3 regions of the Caballeronia sp. LZ029 genome follow, and region 1 is predicted to be linked to each of the others. Evidence: predicted binding sites of a transcription regulator. Region 1 holds the regulator's gene; each other region holds the start of a gene.

Region 1 (2,265 bases):
GGCTGCTCACGCGTGCCGGTTCGCGCGTGGTGGCGGTTGCGGGCGGGCCGGCGGGCATCGGGTGCACGTCGGCGGTGGTGAATCTCGGCGCGGCGCTGTCCGTGCACGGCAAGGATGTGCTCGTGATCGACGAGCATCAGGACGCGGGATCGGTGAGCCGCATGCTGGGTTTGTCCGATGCAGGCGCGCTCGCCGCGGTGATGTCCGGCCGCCGCGCGCTCGCCGATGTCGTCGAGCGCACGCCGTTCGGCTTCTCGCAGATCGCCGCACCGCGCGACGAGCGCATCAGCCATGACGCCGCGCAGTGCCGCGCATTGCTCGATGGTCCGGCCGACATCGTTCTGATCGATGCGCAACTGGACCGTCACGGCGCGCTGTCGACGCTCGCGGCTCAGGCGCATGACTTTCTCATCGTGACGCGGGTAGCCGCGTCGGCGATCACCGAGGCGTATGCGTGCATGAAGCGGCTGCATTACGCCCATGCGATCGGCCAGTTCCGCGTGCTTATCAATCACGTGCAGAACCCGGCTGACGCGGCGGTCGCGTTCGACAACCTGTCGGGCGTCGCGAGCCGGTATCTGGCCGTGTCGCTCGTGCAGGCAGGGTATGTGTCCGAGGATGCGCGCGTCGCTCGGGCAAAGGAACTCTCACGCTGCGCAGTCGAAGCGTTCCCGGCCACGGCCGCGGCCCGCGACTACCGCGCGATCGCGGCGGAGCTCCTCCACTGGCCGATGCGTCCCGCGCCGTACATGCGCGCGGCGAACGGCCAGCCAGACGCGCGAATTCCGGTTGGCGACTCTGAACAGGGCGGGCGGGAGGCGGCGCATCGTGTGGCCGCGCTTCACGACTTTGCAATGAGCAGCACGGCGTCGATGTGATCAAGATAGGTGACCATGATGTATAACGCCCAAGGCAAACTCTCACAGTCGGACGTCCTGACGAAATATGCGCCGCTCGTTCGTCGGCTGGGGCTTCAGCTCGTCGCCAAGATGCCGGCGAGCGTCGATCTCGACGATCTCATCCAGGCCGGCATGATCGGTCTGCTGGACGCGGCGAGCCGCTACAAGGAAGATCAAGGCGCGCAATTCGAAACCTACGCGAGCCAGCGCATTCGCGGCGCGATGCTCGACGAGCTGCGCGCCAACGACTGGCTGCCGCGCAGCATGCGCAAGACGTCGCGCGAAGTGGAATCGGCGGTGCATAAGGTCGAGCAGAACCTCGGCCGCTCCGCGAGCGAGACGGAGATCGCCGAGCACATGAAGATGCCGCTCGACGAATATCAGTCGATGCTCCAGGATCTGCACGGCAGCCAATTGATCTACTACGAAGACTTCGACCGTTCCGCCGACGACGAGCCGTTCCTCGACCGCTATTGCGTCGATCGCTCGGACCCGCTTTCGGCGCTGCTCGACGACAGCCTGCGCGGCGCGCTGATCGAAGCGATCGACAAGCTGCCCGAGCGCGAGAAGCTGCTGATGAGCCTCTACTACGAACGCGGCCTGAACCTGCGCGAAATCGGCGCAGTGATGGAAGTGAGCGAGTCGCGCGTGTGCCAGTTGCACAGCCAGGCGGTCGCGCGTCTGCGCACGAAGCTGCGCGAGCAGGCGTGGACGAGCGTCGAGGCCTGATTCAGCTCGTTTCGAAGTCGCGCGTTTCGGCGAAGACCGTTTTCCCTTCGCCGAGACTTTTCGCGCGATACATCGCACGATCGGCGGCACGCAGCACGGCGGTGATGCCGGATTGCTGCGCGCTCGTCGCGCTGGAAAGCAGACACGCGCCGATGCTCGCCGATACCGACACCGGCCGCTCCTGCACCGATGTCATCGCGCCGAGAATCGAGTGAATGCTGTCGGCCACCGACAGCACCGCCGCGCGGTCGCGCACCTGATGCGCAAGCACGACGAACTCGTCGCCGCCCAGACGCGCGATGGTGTCGGACTTGCGCATGCGCTTCGCGAGCGATTGCGCGAAGGCCTGCAGCAGCATGTCGCCGACGGCGTGACCGTAGGTATCGTTCACTTCCTTGAAGCCGTCGAGATCGATGAGAAGGAGCGCGGTGGCATCGTCGCCATCGGTTTCGCGCGCGGTCATCGCACGATCGACGATCCGTTCGAGCGCGTATCGGTTGGACAGGCCCGTGAGCGGATCGGTCGATGCCTGACGCGCGAGATCGCGATTCGCATTGCCGAGGCGATCGACGAGCACGCTCAAATACACCGATGCGCCCAGCACGCTCAATCCCAGCCCGATCGCGGCGGGAAGATT
Region 2 (2,265 bases), on a different contig from region 1:
CGAGCACGTTTTCATCATTGGCGGCGCCCGTCGTTGCCGAAGCCGTGCGGCGAGCACGAGAAGTCGCCACGGATTGCGATGCCGAAGCATTCCATCAACTACGCGTCGCATTCAGAAAACTGCGTGCCTTGTACTGGGCTTATTCGCCTTATCTCGGCGAAGAAGCGACCGCGCACGCTACCGAAGAGTTCAAGCGCCTGGCCGCCGTGGCCGGTGGCACGCGAGACTGGGATATCGCCGGCGATCTTCTGAAAGCCGCGCAGGCGTCGCGTGCATCGATGGGCCTTCTCGTGGCAGCCGCGAGACAAAAGCGGGCGCAGGCAGTGGTGCATAGCCAGACGATGATCAAGAGCGATGATGTCGAGTCGTTCCTCAACGACGTCCTGCTTCGCGCGCAGAACGCGCTGGCGTCGAGCTGCAATGATCTTCCGATTCGAGACTTCGCGGAGGATCGCGTTCGCCGGGCAGAGCGCGCGCTGAAGAAGCGCAGCAAATATGCATCGCGTAACGAGACTGCCCACGAAGAAGATCTCCACGACGTTCGCAAGGCCGGCAAGAAGCTGCGCTATCTGCTCGAGTTTTTTCAGCCCGTGATCAAGGGCGGACACGATCGCACGATCAAGGAGCTGACGTCGGTGCAGAACAAGCTCGGCCAGTTCAACGACATCGCCGCAAGCGAAATGCTGATTCGCGACGCGTCATTCGAGGACGTTCCGCCCGAAGTCGTGCAGGAGTCGCTGCAATGGCTGGAGAAGCAGAAGGGCCGGCGCATGCGCGCTGCGGCGCGACGCGTTCGAGCCATCGCGAGTTGACCCGATCGCCCTTGTGTGGCTTTGCTCACACTTTGTTTCAATTTGTTTCAAACGACTGAGACGCCCGCCCGGCAAGGCTTCGCGGGGTGCGGCGAGCGTCGGGATCGGTCACGCGTTCCCGTGCATGGTGAAGATTTCAAACCCCGGACCGTTAAAGGATTCAACACGTCGGGAGTAGACACCATGAAGATCGAATCCAGTAACTACACAGTCGCAACCGTCCAGAGCGACACGCAACGCGCGACGAACAACGGCGATGCGAAGGCCGCCGTGCAACCGGTGAGCGCCGCCGGTGCGCAGAACTCGACGGTGAGTCTGTCGTCCATGTCCGCGCTGGGCGAATCGAGCGGCTCCGACATCGATACGGCCAAGGTCGAGTCGATCAAGGCCGCGCTGCGTGACGGTAGCTACAAGATCGATTCGGGCAATATCGCGGACGGCATGCTGAGCACCGCGCGCGACCTGCTGCAAGCGAGAAGCCGCATTTGATCGCGCGTACGCCGATTACACGCTTAATGCGTCGGGGGCGAGTTCGGCGGGCCTCGTGAGCGGCGGACCGACAAACTCGATGCGCCACTCGTCGCCGAATGCTTTCAATACCGCCGGGTCCGGCGAACCATTCGCCATCACGTCACCGAGTTCGCTGAAAAAACGGGTGGCGTCCCAGCCGGGCGTGACCAGCACCAGCATCCGCGACGGTCGATCGTCGATATTGATGAAGCGGTGCGTGGTGCCTTGTTTCGCGACTATCGTCTCGCCTGCGCTGACGATGGTCTGCTTTCCGTCCACGTCGAAAAGATAACGGCCTTGCACGACATGAAAGACTTCCGTCTCGATCTCATGCCGATGCTGCGGCGGGCCGAATCCGGGTTGGTCTGTTGTTTCCAGTAGCGTCGCCGATGCTCCGGTCGCTTTCGAAGCAATGCGTACTTGAATGCTGAGCCCGATGGCCGGAATATCGATAGGGGCTGCATTCTGCTCGCCGTGCAGGAAATCTGTTTTCATGACGTTTCTCCTTGAATCGGGGTGCGGGGTCCGCGGCCCGGTCGACTTCATGATGTCGGCGGCGACTTAGCTCAGAATTACTGCGAGGCGCGTCTTCGATCAGTGCAGCAAGTGAGCGAAATAACGGATCGACAGGTTAGCCAGCTCGCCCACGATCACGACGATGAGAAGGCCCACTATCCAGCGCCGCGCCTGCTCGGAGATGGCGAGCCGCGCACCCAGCAGGCCACCGGCGACGCTGCCGAGCGCCATGATGCCGCCCGTCGTCCAGTCGACGCTCTCGTGCCCGGCGAAGATTGCCATCGCTACCGCGGTCGCCGTGGCGGTCGCGAAATTTCTGAGCGCGTTCGCCTCGGGCAGCGCGAAGTCCGCCGCCAGGACGAGCACGAGCAGCATGTACGTTCCGGCATCCAGCACGATGAAGCCTGTCCAGACGCCGACGCAGAAA
Region 3 (2,265 bases), on a different contig from region 1:
TGCAAGTCTTCCATCGCGACGGCCGCGCGCGCGATCGATTGCGGCACGGGCTGCGCCTGGCTCTTCTTGCCTTCACCCGGACGCGTGCTCGACAAGTCCTTGCCGCCGCCTGTGATGACGCTCGTATGCGCCGACGCGCCGCCATCGTTGCCAAAGAGCGCGGAGAGCGGCGTATTGAAGTACTGCTCGATGCCTTCCTTGTCGTACTTCGAAGTCGAGCCGAGCAGCCACATCAGCAGAAAGAACGCCATCATCGCGGTGACGAAGTCGGCGTAGGCGATCTTCCACGCGCCGCCATGATGACCGTGGCCGTGCGCCTTCTTCTTGCGCTTCACGACGACGGTAGGCGCAAGCACTGATTGCAGCGGATCGCGTGATGGTTTCTCAGCCATGATGTCTATGCCGTGAAGTTAGGAAGCCGACTTCGGCATCTTGGTTGCGCGCACCGCGTCGTCGAGTTCCTTGAAGCTCGGACGGTCGGCGGTGAAGAGCACCTTGCGGCCGAACTCGACAGCGATCGTCGGCGCATAGCCGTTCATCGATGCGAGCAGCACGGACTTCACGCACTGGAACGGCTTCGCTTCGGCCGCGCCCTTGGCGTTGAGCAGATCCGCGAGCGGGCCGATGAAACCATAGGCCAGCAGAATGCCGAGGAACGTGCCGACGAGCGCACCCGCGATCATCTCGCCGAGCACCGCGGGCGCTGCACCGACCGAGCCCATCGTGTGCACGACGCCCATCACCGCCGCGACGATACCGAACGCGGGCAGGCCGTCCGCCATCTTCTGGATCGCATTGGCCGCGACAGCGCTTTCGGTGTGATGCGTCTCGAGTTCCTCGTCCATCAGATCCTGCATTTCGAGCGCGTTGACGTTGCCCGCCGACATCATCCGCAGATAGTCGACGATGAAATCGAGCAGATGATGATCGGCCATCACGTGCTCGTACTTCTGAAAGACCGGGCTGGACTCGGGCGCGTCGACATCGGCTTCGAGCGCCATCATCCCTTCCTTGCGCGCCTTCTGAAGCAGTTCGTAGAGCAGCGCGATCAGCGCGAGATACTTCTCTTTCGAGTAGCCGCCGCCCTTGAAGGCCTTCGGAATGGATTGCAGGGTTTTCTTGAGCGTGGCCGTGGGATTCGATACGACGAACGCGCCGATCGCCGCGCCGAAAATACACAGCAGCTCGAACGGTTGCACGAGGGCCGCGAGGTGGCCGCCGACGCCGATGAAGCTTCCGATCACCGAGCCGATAACCAGGACCCATCCGATGATGACAAACATGTTTTCTCCGCAAATGTCCGGGCGCCGCGAGCCGTGCGTGCTCGGGATTGAGGCGCGCACGGCTCGCGACGCATTGTTCGCTTGTTGTGGGGCTTATCGGCTTTTAAGCACCGGACATTTAGGGTGACGCGCGCAACTTTTTCTGCGCAAAGGTTTGCGAAGTAAATCTTACGCTCGTTCGTCAACGCAGCCTCATGCCGTTCGACGCGATTACGTCGCAGGTAATGGATCGCGCGCACGGGCTTCGTCTAACATCGGTCGCATGAACTCGACCCTTGCACACTCCGCCATGCAATCGAGCGTCGGCACGCTGTTGCGCGAATGGCGCCAGCGACGGCGCCTGAGCCAGCTCGATCTCGCCGGCGTCGCGGACGTTTCCACGCGTCATCTGAGCTTCGTCGAATCGGGCCGCTCGCTGCCGAGCCGCGAGATGCTCATGCGCCTCGCCGAGCAACTCGACGTGCCGCTGCGCGAGCGCAATACGTTGCTCGTCGCCGCTGGTTATGCGCCGCTGTATCGCGAACGCGCGCTCGCCGATCCGCAACTCGCCGCCGCGCGCCGAGCGGTCGATCTCGTGTTGAAGGGGCACGAGCCGTATCCTGCGCTCGCCGTCGATCGTCACTGGACGATGGTCGCGGCCAACGCGGCGTTCGCGCCGCTCGTCGCATCGGCGGATGAAGGACTGCTCGCGCCGCCGGTTAACGTGCTGCGTCTGTCGATGCATCCGCAAGGTCTCGCCGATGTGATCGACAACTGGCACGAGTGGCGCGCGCATCTGCTCGCGCGTCTGCGCCGGCAGATCGACGTTTCCGGCGACGCGACGCTCGCCGCGCTCTTCGCGGAACTCGAAGCGTATCCCGCGCCCGCCCATGCCGGGCACGCGACGCGAGCGGACACCGATCCGGTCGTCGTGCCGCTGCGCATGCGCACGCAATACGGCGTGCTGTCGTTCTTCAGCACGACGACGGTCTTCGGCACGCCG

The links. Region 1 encodes FliA, which starts transcription of late flagellar genes. Its sites were predicted from a motif close to CTAAAGTTTNNNNNNNNNNNGCCGNTA; they were not measured.
Region 2: a site for FliA is predicted at 940-966, ahead of flgM (flagellar biosynthesis anti-sigma factor FlgM). Genes of this name have one in related genera too.
Region 3: a site for FliA is predicted at 1,378-1,404, ahead of motA (flagellar motor stator protein MotA). Genes of this name have one in related genera too.

Annotation. Positions count from the first base shown of each region.
Region 1 is NZ_JARUXO010000001.1:3,018,337-3,020,601, reverse strand. Features, by position in the region: gene QCE73_RS14250 (flagellar biosynthesis protein FlhG) at 1-878, shown strand, start outside; gene QCE73_RS14245 (RNA polymerase sigma factor FliA) at 894-1,628, shown strand; gene QCE73_RS14240 (GGDEF domain-containing protein) at 1,630-2,265, opposite strand, start outside.
Region 2 is NZ_JARUXO010000093.1:436,525-438,789, reverse strand. Features, by position in the region: gene QCE73_RS36025 (CHAD domain-containing protein) at 1-812, shown strand, start outside; gene flgM (flagellar biosynthesis anti-sigma factor FlgM) at 996-1,301, shown strand; gene QCE73_RS36015 (cupin domain-containing protein) at 1,317-1,817, opposite strand; gene QCE73_RS36010 (sulfite exporter TauE/SafE family protein) at 1,917-2,265, opposite strand, start outside.
Region 3 is NZ_JARUXO010000004.1:618,774-621,038, forward strand. Features, by position in the region: gene motB (flagellar motor protein MotB) at 1-392, opposite strand, end outside; gene motA (flagellar motor stator protein MotA) at 411-1,283, opposite strand; gene QCE73_RS28790 (helix-turn-helix transcriptional regulator) at 1,546-2,265, shown strand, end outside.